3 regions of the Rhizobium sp. P44RR-XXIV genome follow, and region 2 is predicted to be linked to each of the others. Evidence: predicted binding sites of a transcription regulator. Region 2 holds the regulator's gene; each other region holds the start of a gene.
What was found. The regulator PhoB, encoded in region 2, activates phosphate uptake and scavenging genes when phosphate is short. The targets are predictions, from matches to a motif close to TGTCATNNANCTGTCAT.
Positions count from the first base shown of each region.

Region 1: a site for PhoB is predicted at 1,712-1,728, ahead of BSK43_RS22515 (DapH/DapD/GlmU-related protein). Genes of this name have one in related genera too.
Region 3: a site for PhoB is predicted at 2,096-2,112, ahead of BSK43_RS33620 (acetoacetate decarboxylase). Genes of this name have one in related genera too.

Region 1 covers NZ_MPVZ02000028.1:1,101,508-1,106,983, forward strand. Annotated here, with positions in the region: gene BSK43_RS22510 (hypothetical protein) at 1-243, shown strand, start outside; gene BSK43_RS22515 (DapH/DapD/GlmU-related protein) at 1,047-1,688, opposite strand; gene BSK43_RS22520 (acetyltransferase) at 1,819-2,271, shown strand; gene BSK43_RS22525 (porin) at 3,056-4,162, shown strand; gene BSK43_RS35185 (hypothetical protein) at 4,536-4,706, shown strand; gene BSK43_RS35190 (hypothetical protein) at 4,861-5,034, opposite strand; gene BSK43_RS22535 (DoxX family protein) at 5,344-5,476, opposite strand, start outside.
Region 2 covers NZ_MPVZ02000025.1:287,276-292,751, reverse strand. Annotated here, with positions in the region: gene pstA (phosphate ABC transporter permease PstA) at 1-40, shown strand, start outside; gene pstB (phosphate ABC transporter ATP-binding protein PstB) at 55-870, shown strand; gene phoU (phosphate signaling complex protein PhoU) at 922-1,635, shown strand; gene phoB (phosphate regulon transcriptional regulator PhoB) at 1,667-2,350, shown strand; gene BSK43_RS06740 (GcrA family cell cycle regulator) at 2,529-3,077, opposite strand; gene BSK43_RS06730 (aspartate aminotransferase family protein) at 3,504-4,703, shown strand; gene argF (ornithine carbamoyltransferase) at 4,777-5,476, shown strand, end outside.
Region 3 covers NZ_MPVZ02000029.1:1,671,559-1,677,034, forward strand. Annotated here, with positions in the region: gene BSK43_RS33605 (class I SAM-dependent methyltransferase) at 1-155, shown strand, start outside; gene ppk2 (polyphosphate kinase 2) at 217-1,131, opposite strand; gene BSK43_RS33615 (3-hydroxybutyrate dehydrogenase) at 1,229-2,017, opposite strand; gene BSK43_RS33620 (acetoacetate decarboxylase) at 2,226-2,972, shown strand; gene BSK43_RS33625 (patatin-like phospholipase family protein) at 3,008-4,165, shown strand; gene BSK43_RS33630 (ABATE domain-containing protein) at 4,266-4,880, opposite strand; gene BSK43_RS33635 (alpha/beta hydrolase) at 5,046-5,476, shown strand, end outside.

The DNA.
Region 1 (5,476 bases), on a different contig from region 2:
GGTGACATGGCGTTCGAGCGGCTTGTCGAGGAGATGATGGACAAATGTTTGGGTGGAATTCCTACCCTGAGCCAAGTCTCTGCGGAAGCGGTTCGACAGGGCCTGCGGTTGGTGGTCTCGATCAACGTTCGGGTCGAGATGGAGCAAGAGCATTGCGCCAACGTCGACTGCGCCCAGTTAGCTCGATTTGAGCTGGATAAGTGCCACGAAACACGGACCGGAGCGCTCGAGTTTCATATTTGAGTGTTTTCGACCCTCGATGTGGCCGGCGCGAAATAGGATCGCTTGTTTGCGTAGGCTACGATGCTCGCCCTCAACTTAGCCTTTTGCCCGACCGCCATGTCATCTCACCAGTATGTCGCAGAGCTCTTCGAAGCTTCCGTTTTGCATGTCGTTGTCCAATAGGGCGGATTGTTGCCGGTATTTTATATAGCGCCGACAAGCTCTCCGCTATCCGGCTCCATTGACGAATTGCCTAACCAGAAGGACGAACTTGCCCACGCATTCGGCTTCCGCCTGTTTGCCGAATAATAATGTGGTCGCGGCGCGCGCGAATAACCCGCTTCTCGCCATGGTGATATAGTCAGTACCTGGCTATACATCCCATCGGATGGTTGTGCGTTACGAAATTCCACCTACGACCCATTCCGTTACCTCCAAATACTTTGGCGTGGCCGGCTGTTTCAGTTTAGAGACTGCATTACGCATGATCGCACCTAGGCACGCCTCGATTTTGACGACAGAGACGACCTTGCGGATCTGCTTGATCTACTCATTTTTTGTGCCGGCGAACTACGATGAATTCGTCCGTAGTAGTGAAGCCTCCATTCGTCTCCCACCACTTTTGGCGATTTCTCCGATTCTCCTCTCCCTCTATACTTGCGTAAGTAAGTGAATTTTCTCGGTATTTTCAGACTTGCCAATTTGTTCGCTCTATACATTCGGAGAATGTCGCTCGACTTGGGGGCATCTAACATAGCGGCCGATTTGTCGCTGGAGCCGACGGCTTCCGAAAGATCTTGAAATCATGATCGCAATCTCGGTGATCAGCCGATTTTCGACCAGCGATCGCAGAAGGATTCGATGTTGGTGGATTGGAAGTCTTCAAGACGCTCCATTATGGTTTCGAACGGCCAATCCCACCACGCAATATCATTCAGCTTCGCCGCGACGGACGCACTGAATCGCTCACGGATCAAGCGAGCCGGGACGCCTCCAACGATCGTATAGGGCGAGACGTCCTTGGTAACGACGGCTCCGGCCGCCAGTACCGCTCCATTCCCAACTGTGACACCGGGCAGAACGATCACGCCATGCCCTATCCAAACATCGTGGCCGATAGTCACACGGTCGGCATGGCGTTTTTCAAAGAAAGCGAGATCGCGCGTCGCGTCTGCCGAATAGTATTCCGGGCAATAGGTGAAACGATGCATTGAGGGACGATCGATCGGATGATTGGGCGCACCGATTCTCACCTCGGCGGCAATGGCGCAGAAGCGCCCTATCTCGGCATCGGCAACCGTGCAACGAGGCCCGAGATAAGAGAAATCGCCGAGTTGTGTAGAATGCAGAGAGGTATCTACGAGAACCTCGCAACGATCACCTATGATCGAGTCTCTGATCCTTGCAGTAGGGTCAACGATCGACTTGGCGATTTTGGGCTGGGTCTTGTCGGAAACGTGGGTCATGAGTTGCCGTCTAGCGGCTCCTTATGAAGGCCCGGTGACACGAACCACACGCGCAAGCAGTCTTTACGCATTCCGGCGGAGATCCTAAACGAGCACCTGAGAGTCATAAAAAGACATGAGAGAGGCTGACATGTTCAAGTTGCGGCAAGCCAAACCGGCCGACATAGAGCGTAACTATGAGGTATGGCGGACGGCCGTCGAAGCCACCCATCATTTTCTCAGCGACTTGGATCTGGAGGCGATCGGGAAGATGGTGCTGGAGGATTACCTGCCGAATGCCGAATTCACAGTGGCCGTCGATGGTGAGGATACATCCCACGCCTTCCTGGGAACTTCCGGAAACCATATCGACGCGCTTTTCGTTCATGCGGAAAGCAGAGGCGCAGGCTTAGGACGTCTTCTTCTCGACAGTTTCCGAACAGGAAAAGACGTCGTTACCGTCGATGTCAACGAGCAGAATCCGACGGCGGTGGGCTTTTACGAAAGGTTGGGGTTCAAGGTGACGGGCCGTTCGGAGCTTGACGACCAGGGCCGTCCCTTCCCGATCCTCCATATGCGATGGGAAAGCGCAGTGACCACCTAAGTCGTTGCGTCGCGCGGTTCGGGGATAGACCGTTCGTCGGAAGCCATCGTTAACTGCCGCCGTCATTCCCTTGTGGTGAGTCAATCCGGTGAGACACGGATTCGAACTCGTTTCGAACCATTTTGAAACGGTATCCATTGCGCAGCTCCGTTTCGTAACGGAGCCGCGTTCGTGCCAGCCCATTCAGGTAGGTTATACACACCTACGGTAGATGTTAGCTTCATTGCTACCGGTTTGGATGCCACCCCTGAACCGGACAGTCCCGCGCCCGATGAGACTACGCCCCCAGTAGTCTCATCGGGCGCACTGCTATCGTTTCGCGCCGGATATGCGGATGCGCAGATCAGAGCAGCTCCATCATTCTCGTTGCCGCTGATATAAACACTCCTGAACACATGCCGGATCGATCCGGAACGCAAACGACACAATGCGATTGCTGCGCATCTCCGACTCGCCCTCCCCGGCATCGTTCCGGCGACGCCGTTCAGGACCTTCAGCCCAAAGACAGCCCTTGTTTTCGGTGTCGCCAATTGGGCGCAAAATGGCCACATAGTCGGCTCAGTCGGCGAATTGCGTCATTTTTGCAACAAACTTTTTTTTCGGATAGCGCACATATAGTTCGCCAGTCTTAGTATCTTGCCAAATCAGTGAAGCAGGTTCAGGAAATAGTTCGCGGGGCTTATTACTTCGCACCTACTGATAGGGAACATGAACGGGATGGGGTTGGGCACGCCGCTTCGGCGGCGCGAAATCTCAGGCCCAATCAAGAAAGATTGGAGTTATTATGAACATCAAGAGCCTTCTTCTCGGCTCCGCTGCTGCCCTGGCAGCAGTATCCGGTGCTCATGCAGCTGACGCTATCGTTGCTGCTGAGCCGGAGCCGCTGGAATACGTTCGCATCTGCGACGCCTACGGTGCAGGCTACTTCTTCATCCCGGGTACGGAAACCTGCCTCAAGATCGGCGGCAAGGTTCGTACGGAAGGTGAATGGTACAACGCCTATAACCGTGACAGCCATCAGGGCACGCTGTGGCACACTCGTGCTGAGCTGAACGTCGACACCGCGACCGACACCGAATACGGCCCGCTGAAGACCGAAACCATCGTTCGTTGGGACTGGAATGACGGCGGCTCCACCAGCACCAACCTGCTGTGGTCCTACATCAGCCTCGGCGGCTTCACGGTTGGTAAGAAAGACTCGCAGTACAACCTGTACATGGGTTATGCCGGCGACGTCATCAACGACGACGTGATCTATGACGGTCCGTACGAACTCAACCAGTTGACCTATGAATATGACGGCGGCAACGGCTTCTCGGCTGTGATCTCGCTCGAAGATTCCAACTCTGCTACGACCGGCTCGGCATCTTACGGCGCCAGCTTCTGGACGGACGACAAGACCAACCACTACGCTCCTGACGTTGTTGGCGGTCTCGGCTTCAAGTCCGGTGCATGGGGCTTCAAGGTCGTTGGCGGTTATGACTCGATCGTCAAGGAAGGCGCCATCAAGGCTCGCGTAGACGCTGACTTCGGCGCATTCACGGCCTTCTTGATGGGCGGCTACAACACCGACGGCGACAAGCTCAACAAGTATGCCGGCACCAACCAGGACGTTTCGGCCTGCACGGCGCCGAACGGCACCGTCAACGCATCGAAGTGCGGCTGGGGTGACTGGGCAGTTTGGGGCGGCGTTGGCGTTCCGGTCAATGAAAAGCTGAAGTGGAACCTCCAGCTCGCTTACACCGACTCGAAGATGTTCGAAGCCACCACGAACCTGAAGTTCAACCCGGTTAAGAACCTCCTCGTCGAGCCGGAACTGACCTACGTTCACTACGACTACGCCCACGACGACACCGTTTCGGGCATCCTGCGTTTCGAACGCAACTTCTAACCTGATCAGATTTGACCTCCGATCAGAGAAGGAAGGGGGCCGGCTTTCCCTGCCGGCCCCCTTTTTTATGCGTTAAACTCCTGAAATCGCAAGCATGACCATCCATCACCGCGTGTCGTGACGAATCCCGATCAACCAGAAAGGGGAACCTTGTCGCACCCGCAGCGTTTACGGTGAAAGGGACGTGCCTAAGAAGGAGTTACCGACTTGAAACATCTTGCTTCAATCGCCTTGACCGCCGCTTTGGCCGTGGGGTCCTTATTATCTGTTGCCCTGCCCGCCTCGGCAGCGCCTTTCGGCAGCCCATCGGCGCCGAATAGCTCTAACATCATTCTGGTCCAGGACCATGGCACACGCTGGCACCCGGACTCGTATGACGATCGCCGTCATTGGCGCGATCGTGATCGCCGCCATTGGCGTGGCGACCGCGGCTGGGATCGTCGCGACAGGGATCGTTACTGGTCCGACGACAGGCGCTACCGTCACCGCCACCATAGTGGCGTTATATTTGAAATACGCCCCTGACTGGCGGATCTTCGGGTAAAGATCAATCAATTGGCTCATAGCCACCCGCAACAGGCCAGTGACGCAATGCCTGGGGCCCTGACGTTTAAAAAGCTAACGGCCGCTACCGAAATCACCGGTAGCGCGACTTGCTGTCAAAAAGGGAATATCCGATAGTTCGAAGCTTCTACCGATTAACGGCAGACGCGTACCTTGCGTACGACCCAGTGGCCATGAACCTTATGCTTCACCTTCTTAATGTGGCAATGTTGATGGTGACGATGATGCATCGGAGCTGCCTCGGCCGATGCGCTGACGGCAACGACCGATGCCAAAGCAAGTGCAGAAGCAAGAATCAGGTTTTTCATGTCGAACCTCTAAGCATTGGGGGACTATGCTGCGCGTATCGCGCACTACGTTCATGCGCCGGTTCATATTAACGCCACATGAACATTTTCTCACATTCACGAGAGCAACCATACCTTGAACCAAATTTCGTCGAAATACCACATACATCTGCACGAAAACTGTCGATAACGGCGTGTGAATTTACCACTTGTCGCAGTGGTCCAATTCCTGCCGGTGCGGGAGCCGTGGTTAGCGAGTGATGAATCAGAGCAGGTGCAACATACTGTTGTTGCAACACAAAAAAGCCCTGGTGGTGTGAAGTTCGTTTTTCAGCCAGCCGCGACGCGAAAGGGCAGAAGCTCGCGAATCCGCTTGTCGCGAAGATAGAGACCACCCCAGGCCATGATACCCAAAACCAAACTGATAAGTTGTGGCGGAGACCCCACTTCTCCGAGGCGGAAA
Region 2 (5,476 bases):
CGTGATCCTGCTGCGCCGCCGCTTCGAACGGCGCTGGTAGGGGAGGGCGATCGAATGAACATGATGACGGAAGCCGCAAGTGAAAGAGCATTGGCCAGGAAGATGACGACGATCCCCTACAAGATGATCGGCCAGGACGTGTCCGTCTTCTACGGCGACAAGCGTGCGCTCTTCGACGTCAACCTGAACATCCGTGCCAATACGGTTACGGCGTTGATCGGTCCTTCGGGCTGCGGCAAATCCACCTTCCTGCGTTGCCTCAATCGCATGAACGATACGATCGAGACCTGCCGCGTCACCGGCAAGATCACGCTCGACGATCAGGATGTCTACGACAACAACATTGATGTTGTGGAGCTGCGCGCGCGGGTCGGCATGGTCTTCCAGAAGCCCAATCCGTTCCCGAAGTCGATCTATGAGAACGTAGCCTATGGCCCTCGCATCCATGGTCTGCATCGCTCGAAAGCTGATCTCGAGCATATCGTCGAAACCAGCCTGCAGAAGGCCGGTCTGTGGGGTGAGGTGAAGGATCGGCTGCATGATGCCGGCACGAGCCTCTCGGGCGGTCAGCAGCAGCGCCTGTGCATCGCCCGTGCCGTCGCGGTCAGCCCGGAGGTCATTCTGATGGACGAGCCCTGTTCGGCGCTCGATCCCATTGCCACCGCCAAGGTCGAGGATCTGATCCACGAGCTGCGCGAAAACTTCACCATCGTCATCGTCACGCATTCCATGCAGCAGGCAGCCCGCGTGTCGCAACGTACCGCAATGTTTCATCTCGGCCATCTGGTCGAGGAGAACGATACCGATAAGATGTTCACCAATCCCGACGATTTCCGCACGCAGGATTACATCATGGGCCGTTTTGGTTGATGATGCCGTGCGCGCGGCTCCTTTCACACAGTTCACCTTGAGGATAGAAAAATGGTCTCCACTCACATTCTCTCTGCCTATGACGAAGACCTGAAGTTCCTGACGCGCCGTATTGCGGAAATGGGCGGCCTGGCCGAGCAAATGGTCAGCGACAGCGTTCGGGCGCTGGTCCAGAGCGACACTGGTCTTGCGCAGAAGGTCATCTCCGACGACGTCATCCTCGATCATGCCGAGCGGGAAGTCGGCGACAAGGCCATCGTCACCATCGCCCGTCGTCAGCCGATGGCTGCCGACCTGCGCGAGATCATGGGTTCGATCCGTATCGCTTCCGATCTGGAGCGCGTCGGCGACCTCGGCAAGAACACCGCCAAGCGCGTCATCGCCGTGCAGGGTACGGGCGTTCCGCGTCGCCTGGCTCGTGGCATCGAGCACCTTTCCGAATTGGCGCTTAGCCAGCTCAAGGAAGTCCTCGACGTCTACGCCACACGCTCGCCGGACAAGGCCGTGTCGATCCGCGAACGCGACGAGGAAATCGACGCGATGTACACCTCGCTCTTCCGCGAGATGCTGACCTACATGATGGAAGATCCGCGCAACATCACCACCTGCACGCATCTTCTCTTCTGCGCCAAGAACATCGAGCGCATCGGCGACCATGCCACCAACATCGCCGAGACGATCTATTACATGGCGACGGGTGCTCAGCCCGAAGGCGAGCGCCCGAAGGACGATACCGCCAATACCGTCGGCGCAGTGACGGAATAATCCGAAAGCGAAGAAAGGAGACCATAGGCGCATGGTTCCGAGAGTTGCTGTTGTAGAAGACGAGGAAGCGCTCAGCGTTCTGCTGCGCTACAATCTCGAGGCCGAAGGCTTCGAGGTCGACACGATCCTCAGAGGCGATGAAGCCGAGTTGCGTCTCCAGGAGCGCATTCCCGATCTTCTGATCCTCGACTGGATGCTCCCCGGTGTATCCGGCATCGAGCTCTGCCGCCGGCTGCGCATGCGGCCGGAGACGGAGCGCCTGCCGATCATCATGCTGACGGCCCGCGGCGAGGAAAGCGAGCGCGTGCGCGGTCTTTCCACTGGCGCGGACGATTACGTCGTCAAGCCGTTCTCGACACCCGAGCTGATGGCTCGCGTCAAGGCGATGCTGCGGCGCGCCCGTCCGGAGGTTCTCTCCACGGTGTTGCGTTGTGGCGATATCGAGCTGGACCGCGAGACGCACCGCGTTCACCGCAAGAGCCGCGAAGTGCGGCTGGGACCGACCGAATTCCGTCTTCTGGAATTCCTGATGTCCTCGCCGGGCCGCGTCTTCTCGCGCTCGCAACTGCTCGACGGCGTGTGGGGGCATGATATCTATGTCGACGAACGCACGGTCGACGTGCATGTCGGTCGCCTGCGCAAGGCGCTCAACTTCTCCAATATGCAGGATGTCATCCGCACCGTTCGCGGCGCGGGCTACTCCATGGAGGCCTGAGCGGGAATACCCGATCAGGCACTCAACATTACAGCGCCACGCGTCTTTCAAGACGCGTTAAGGTCGCTGTAATATCTTAGAATTCTGCATAATTTTCCCTCAAATCGGTTCCGATTTAAGGAATTATGCAGTCGCGGCGGAAACAGAAAACGGGCCCCAAAGGGCCCGTTTCTTTATCTCAGTGATGAAGTGTCTCAGCCGCGCGCTGAGCTGGCCTGCGCCGTTCATGCACCGGCTGGTAGGCCAGGCGCTGATGGTAGGTGCAGTAGGGCGATGAATCCGGGCTCTCGTTGCCGCAGAAGTGGAAATCGTCCTTCAGGGGATCGCCGACCGGCCACTTGCAGGTGCGCTCCGTCAGCTCCGTCAGGCCGAGGCGCCGGGAGATTGGAACGACCACATTGGCAGCCGGGCGATACTGGATCTCGTTGACCGTATCGATCTCGACCTCTTCCTTCAGCATGGTTGCGCCCTGCTGGCGGGTAACCGTGCGGGTTGCGACGCGCGCCTGATAGTTCGAAGCCCGCGGCGCCGTGGCGCTGCGCTTCGGCGTGCGAGCCGCCGCCGTCGTACCGCCAGCCTTCGCTCGGCCGGGAAGGTTCAAGCGATGCACCTTGCCGATAACGGCGTTACGGCTGACGCCACCGAGCTGTGCCGCGATCTGGCTGGCGCTCAACCCTTCGGACCATAGCTTTTTCAGCTTCTCGACGCGTTCGTCTGTCCAATTCATGCCCTGTCTCCGCTGTCGCGTTTCCGATGGCAGAATCCCTCACCATTGCCTCGCATGGGGATCGAGGCACGAAACGCTCTAAAATTGTGGTGACTAGTTCCGCCGCATGCAGTCTAGCAATTGGTTTTTAACCTAGTGTGAGGCAGACTCCGTGACAAGAGTCGCGGGAATCTTGAGGAATCGATTTCGAGGTTTTCCCCAACTTGCTGTCCGGGCGTGGCATTTCTGCAATATGCGGCGCCGAACGTATCCCTTTTGCGCGCAAGCACTTTCTCGCACCTGCTAAAGCGCCAGTTTTGTTGACATCGCGGTGCAAAACAACAATAGTGACCGGGCCGCCGCAAGGCGGCATTTTTGATTTTTTCGGACCCCTTTCGTAAAAACGAAGCGATTGGTCCTTAAAGTTGTGATCGAGGAGATATGGCCATGGCCGAGACCGCGCCGCTTTATGATACCTACATGCGAGCTCCGCTGCGGTTCGAGCGAGGCGAAGGCGTATGGTTGATCACTGAAAGCGGTGAACGCTATCTCGATTTTGCAGCCGGCGTGGCGGTCAATTCGCTCGGTCATGCTCATCCCCATCTTGTCGCCGAGCTGAAGGCGCAGGCTGACAAGGTTTGGCATCTGTCCAACCTCTACGAGGTGCCTGGCCAGGAAAAGCTGTCGAAGCGGCTGACGGAAGCCACTTTCGCCGACAAGGTGTTCTTTACGAATTCGGGTGCCGAAGCGTTGGAATGCGCCATCAAGACGGCGCGGCGTTATCAGTTCGCCAAGGGGCATCCTGAGAAGTTTCATATCATCACCTTCGAAGGTGCCTTCCATGGCCGCACCATCGCGACGATCGCGGCCGGCGGCCAGGAAAAATATATCGAAGGCTTCGGTCCGAAGGCTCCCGGCTTCGATCAGGTACCGTTCGGTGATCTCGATGCCGTGCGCGCAGCCATTACCGAGGCGACGGGCGCTATCCTGATAGAGCCGGTGCAGGGCGAGGGTGGTATCCGCCCGGCGACCAATGAATTCCTGCGTGGTCTCCGCCAGATCTGCGACGAGCACGGCCTGTTGCTGGTTCTCGACGAGGTGCAGTCCGGCGTCGGTCGTACCGGCAAGCTCTTTGCCCACGAATGGGCTGGTATCAAGCCCGATATCATGGCGGTCGCAAAGGGTATCGGCGGCGGCTTTCCGCTCGGCGCATGCCTGGCAACGGCCGAAGCGGCTTCCGGCATGAAGGCCGGCACGCATGGATCGACCTATGGCGGCAATCCGCTGGCTATGGCAGTCGGCAATGCGGTGCTTGATATCGTGCTGGCCGATGGTTTCCTGGAACATGTGCGCGATATCGCACTGGTCTTCCGCCAGGGCCTCGCCTCGCTCAAGGATCGCTTCCCGGATATCATCGAGGATATTCGTGGCGAAGGCCTCATGCTTGGCATCAAGGCGGCTATCCCGCAGGCGGACCTCTTGCAGGCGATCCGCGCCGAACATCTGCTTGGTGTCCCGGCTGGCGATAACGTCATCCGTCTGTTGCCGCCGCTGATCGTCACCGCCGAGGAAGCGCGCGAAGGCCTTGCCCGTATCGAGCGCGCCGCAGAGCGCGCGCGCGCCGTTCGCGTCAAGAAATCAGCTTGAATTCAGCGCCCGCAGTCGGGGCGTTCGTGCCCCACGCGGGCGTTATTGTTTTTTCTGGAGTACAGGTAAGGACATGGCTTCTCCGAAACACTTTCTCGACCTCTCGGCCGTAGCAGCCGCCGATCTGCGCAACATCATCGATGATGCGATCGTGCGAAAGCAGGCACTGAAGGCCGGCACGGCCGACAAGCCGCTCGCCGGCAAGATGCTTGCGATGATCTTCGAGAAGCCTTCCACCCGCACACGCGTATCCTTCGACGTCGGCATGCGCCAGCTCGGCGGCGAGACGCTGTTCCTGTCGGGAACCGAGATGCAGCTCGGCCGCGCCGAGACGATCGGTGACACGGCGAAAGTATTGTCGCGCTACGTCGATGCGATCATGATCCGCACGACCGATCATTCGCGCCTGCTGGAGCTGGCGGAGCATGCGACGGTTCCCGTCATCAATGCGCTGACCGACGATACGCATCCCTGCCAGATCATGGCCGATATCATGACCTTCGAGGAACATCGCGGTCCGATCAAGGGCAAGACCGTTGCCTGGACCGGCGACGGCAACAATGTGCTGCATTCGCTGATCGAAGGCGCCGCGCGTTTCGGCTATCGCATGAACATGGCGGTACCCCTTGGTTCCGAGCCGAAGGATCACTATCTGAACTGGGCCCGCAACGAGGGCGCCGAAATCATGCTCTCGCATGATGCAGACCGTGCGGTCGCCGGCGTCGATTGCGTGGTAACCGATACCTGGGTTTCCATGAATCAGGAACACCGGG
Region 3 (5,476 bases), on a different contig from region 2:
CGCTGCATCTCAAGCCGTTCGAGCATGCCGAGTTGGATTTTCTCGGCTCAAAGGTGATCAGGCTGCACAATCCGCTCAACCGAAGGGTCGCCTATGAGGTCATGCAGCGGCTAGGCATGGGCGCCCTGTCCGAATGGGCCTACCGCCCGGGCTGACTGTGAGCCGACCCTCGGGCTCTGACGGGTCCGCCGGAGACGGACCCGTCATCGTTCCTCGTCAGTAGATTTCCGGCACGTACATTTCCGGCGGCACCGGCGTGCGGTGGTAGTCGGCGTTACGCATGCGCTCCGGCAGGATGATTTCCGGCTTCGGCACGTTCTCATAGGGGATCTGGGTCAGGAGATGCGCGATGCAGTTCAGGCGCGCCCTCTTCTTGTCGACGGCATGCACGACCCACCACGGCGCTTCCGGAATATGAGTGCGTTCCAGCATCTCTTCCTTCGCCTTGGTGTACTCTTCCCAGTGAACGCGGCTCTGAAGGTCCATCGGCGAGAGTTTCCACTGCTTCAGCGGATCCTGAATGCGCATGCTGAAGCGGAACTCCTGCTCTTCGTCGGTGATCGAGAACCAGTATTTGATGAGAATGATGCCCGAGCGCACCAGCATGCGTTCGAAGTCGGGTACGGAGCGGAAGAATTCTTCCAGCTCTTCCGAGCTGCAGAAACCCATCACCCGCTCGACGCCGGCGCGGTTGTACCAGCTGCGGTCGAACAGCACCATTTCACCTGCGGTCGGCAGGTGAGCCGTATAACGCTGGAAATACCACTGATGACGCTCGCGCTCCGTCGGCGCCGGCAGTGCGACGACGCGGCAAACACGCGGATTGAGGCGCTGGGTGACGCGCTTGATGGCGCCGCCCTTGCCGGCGGAATCGCGGCCCTCAAACAGCACGACGACCTTGAGCTTCTTGTACTGCACCCAGTCCTGAAGACGCACGAGTTCATGCTGGAGACGAAAGAGCTCGCGGAAATAGACCCTGCGGTCGAGCGATGCGTCGGTTTCGTCGCCCAATCCCTCGGCGACCAGTTCATCCAACCGATCTTCCTCGAGCTGCATCTCGAGTTCTTCGTCGAAGCTGTCGACAATCTCGTCCTTGATGCGGCTCAGCCGGTCCTGGGTGTCGTCGGTCATTGCGCGCTCCTGCTCTGTTTTCATGTTGGTGCTGAGATATTTCGACCGCAAGGAGCCGGCACAGCCATGTGGGCGTGGGCCGGCTCAAGTGGCGATCCTACTCGGCAGTCCAGCCGCCGTCGACGGAAAGCGTCGTGCCGGTGATCTGCTTGGCGGCATCGCCGCATAGAAACACGGCGATGGCCGCCACTTCGTCTACGGTCACGAATTCCTTCGTCGGCTGGGCGGCGAGCAGTACGTCGTGCTTGACCTGCTCTTCCGTCATGTTGCGTGCCTTCATCGTCTCCGGGATCTGCTTTTCGACGAGCGGGGTCCAGACATAGCCCGGTGCGATGGAATTGACGGTGACGCCATCCCGCGCCGCTTCAAGCGCGATCGTCTTGGTGAGGCCGGTGATGCCGTGCTTGGCCGAGACATAGGCCGACTTGAACGGCGAAGCCACCAGCGCATGTGCCGAGGACGTGTTGATGATGCGGCCCCATTTGCGGGCCTTCATGCCGGGGATGGCGGCCTTGATCGCGTAGAAAGCTGCAAGCAGGTTGATGCGGATGATCGCTTCCCATTTGTCGTCGGGGAACTCCTCGATCGGAGCGACGAACTGGATGCCGGCATTGTTGACGAGGACGTCGAGGCTGCCGAAGGCTTCCTCGGCCTCGCGCACCATCGACGTTACTTCCTCGCCATTCATCATATTGGCACCGGAATAACGGCATTTCACACCGAAATCGGCCTCGATTGCTGCGCGCTCTTTTTCGATCGCATCGGCATCGCCGAGGCCGTTGATCGTCACATTCGCGCCTTCGGCGGCAAAAGCGCGCGCGATCGCAAGCCCGATACCGCTCGTCGAACCGGTGACCAGCGCATTCTTCGAAGTCAACGAACCCATAATGCTACTCCCGCAATCTCTATGACATGGTTGAGTAAATGGAAAAATGCCGAGATGGGCGCACACTGCCAGCGTCATATGTCGCTTTGATAACAGCGGTTGGCCAGTCTCAGGTGCCGCCGGCTGGCGGGTTGACACTTCACTGTCACGCAACCGTGCAAGTTTCGCCGCGGGCGCCGGACTATTTCCTCCAAAGACGGAAAATACGATGAAGGTCGAAGACATTCTCAAGCATGCCTATGCAATGCCGCTGACCAATCCTTCCTATCCTCCGGGACCCTATCGGTTCTTCGATCGCGAATATATCATCATCACCTACCGCACGACGCGCGAAGCCCTGGAGGCAGTCGTGCCCGAGCCGCTCGAAATCGACGAGCCGCTGGTGAAATACGAATTCATCCGCATGCCCGATTCCACCGGCTTCGGCGATTACACCGAGACGGGGCAGGTCATCCCGGTGAAGTATCGCGGCGAGGCCGGCGGCTATGTCCACTCCATGTATCTCGACGACGATGCGCCGATCACCGGCGGCCGTGAAATCTGGGGTTTCCCGAAGAAGCTCGCCAATCCGAAGATCGTCAACGAAGGCGAGGTCATCGTCGGCACGCTGCATTATGGCAGCGTTCTCTGCGCGACGGCAACGATGGGCTACAAGCACAGGCAGATCGACCAGGCACCGCTGATGGCTGCCCTCTCCGAACCGAATTTCCTGATCAAGATCGTACCGCATGTCGACGCCACACCGCGCATCTGCGAGCTGGTGCGCTACTATCTGACTGATATCACCATCAAGGAAGCCTGGACCTCGCCCGCCGCCCTCGACCTCAGACCGCATGTGATGGCTGACGTCGCGCGGCTGCCGGTTCTGGACGTGGTTTCGGCCGTTCATTTCACCGCCAATCTGACGCTTGGGCTTGGCGAAGTCGTTCACGACTACCTCGCCGAGCGCAGGTAACCGCGCCCTATTTTCCTTTTGCTGGAGACGAACCCGTGCTCGAACGAAAAGCCAAAGCCGCAGTGCCGACAATCCAGGAAATTGCTACGCAATACGACCGTGTCGCCCTGGTATTTCAGGGCGGTGGCGCGCTTGGTGCCTATCAGGCTGGTGTCTACCAGGCGCTGGCCGATGCGGGATGCGAGCCCACATGGCTCTCAGGCGTTTCCATCGGTGCCATCAATGCAGCCATCATCGCCGGCAATGAGCCGAGCCGCCGCCTGCAGCGTCTCGAACAGTTCTGGCAGATCATTTCCGGTCGCAAGATCTGGGCCTACACGCCGGAAGGCGACGTCTTCCGTGACATCCGCAATCGCACCAGCTCATGGATGACCATGACGATGGGTCAGCCCGGCTTCTTCAAGCCGCGCTTCCCCAATCCCTGGCTGGAACTGGCTGGCGCGGAGGGCGCTACCAGCTTCTACGATTCCGCCGAGCTGAAGAAGACGCTGGAGATGGTGATCGATTTCGACGTTCTGAACGACGGCAAGAAGCGCTTCAGCGTCGGCGCGGTCAATGTCAGGACCGGCAATTTCGTCTATTTCGATACCGACAATATCCGTATCGAACCGGAGCACATCATGGCAAGCGGCGCGCTGCCGCCCGCCTTGCCGGCCATCCGCATCGAAGGCGAATATTATTGGGATGGCGGCATCGTCTCCAATACCCCGCTGCAATATTTGCTCGATCAGGAGGAGGATCGCAGCTCTCTGGTGTTCCAGGTCGATCTGTTCAGCGCCCGCGGCGTCCTGCCGCGCAGCATGCCGGACGTGCTGTCGCGCCATAAGGACATCATGTATTCGAGCCGCACCCGGCAGAATACCGACAATTTCAAGCGCATCCACGGGCTGAAGATGAAGCTGCTCGGCGCGCTGAAGCGTGTCCCGAAAGACCAGCTGTCGCCGGAAGAGGAAGAGATGATTGCCGATTATTCCAATGCCGGCGTCGTCAATATCGTCCACCTGATCTATCAGCACAAGAATTATGAGGGTCATGCCAAGGATTATGAGTTTTCCGGCACCTCGATGCGCGAGCATTGGGACATGGGCCTGGAAGACACCAAGCGCACGCTGCGTCACACCGAATGGCTGCTGCCGCCGTTCAGCGACGACGCCGTCGCCATCCACGACCTGCATCGCGAAGATCCAGTCTGAAGCGATCGACTAGAATAACAATCGTGCCAGCTGCGCATCTGCTCCGCCGGCACGATTGTTAACAGCGTTTCCAAGACGCCAGCTCACTTGCCCCGTTAAGCTATCCCTGCTTGAGCCGGTGCCGATGGGCTGCCTGCTTGGCGCGGTTGCCGCACATGGCCATGCTGCACCAACGCCTGCGATGGCCGCGCGTATGGTCGACAAACAGCAGCGTGCAGGCATGGCCTTCGCAGGCTTTCACGTCCGAGAAATCTTCGGTACAGACGAAACGTCCCAGCGCTTCACCGATCGGCAGCAGCAGGGCCTCGGGCGAGCGCCATTTGCGCCTGGACTGAAAGTCGAGGCCGCCGCCGTCCTCTCTGGCCAGAACGCGGTTGAAGCCTTCATCCCGTTCCAGCAGGCGGTTCAGGGGCTCCAGTTCATCCAGAGCCTCCGGCGTCAGCGGCCGGCCTTTACGCTCACGCACGAAATTCCTGAACCATTCACGCAGGCTGCGGGCCTGATCGGCGACCTTGTCGAGTTCTCCCGGTAGCGCTTGCTCGCGCATGACCTTCAGCGTTTCCGGCGGCACCAGTCCCGCCTGCTCCAGCCAGCGAAGCAATCCTTCGCCGTCGTCGATCCAGTCGATCGGAGCATCGATGGGTGTCGCCACCGAATTCAGGAAATCCAGCCCCATCGTGTCACCGACGAAAATGGCGGGAGAGTGGTTGTCCATCCTGGCTCCTGTTCCGGCGGGCGAATGCGGGCGCCGCGCTGTCTCTCAAAATCATGAACGATACATAACCTATCAAAAGGCTCTTGACAAGTTATGTGCGCTGGACGTAACCCTATAAACATACTTAGAGGGGTTACTAGCGTTCAAACGAAAGGGAGAAGGCAGATGTCACAACAGAAGGCGTCTTCCGAGAATGTCGATATTGTCCTCGTCCACGGTGCATGGGGAGACGGCTCGGGCTGGGCGAAGGTCATCGCACCGCTAGTGGCTGATGGGTTCTCGGTGACGGCCGCTCCGCTGCCGTTAACTTCCCTGGCCGATGATGTTGCTGCCCTGGAGCGCGCCTTGGAGCGGGTGACAGGCGCGGTGATTCTGGTCGGCCATGCCTATGCCGGGGCAGTTATCGCCAGCGTGGCAAGCGAGAAGGTCAAGGCATTGGTCTACATCGCTGCGCTTGCGCCGGATGAGGGTGAAACCGTCGCAGACGTATTCTATCGCGGCGAACCACACCCACAGGCGCCGAAGTTGGCGCCCGACAGCCACGGGTTGATTTATCTGCCTCATGACGCCTTTGCCGACGCCTATGCGCAGAACGC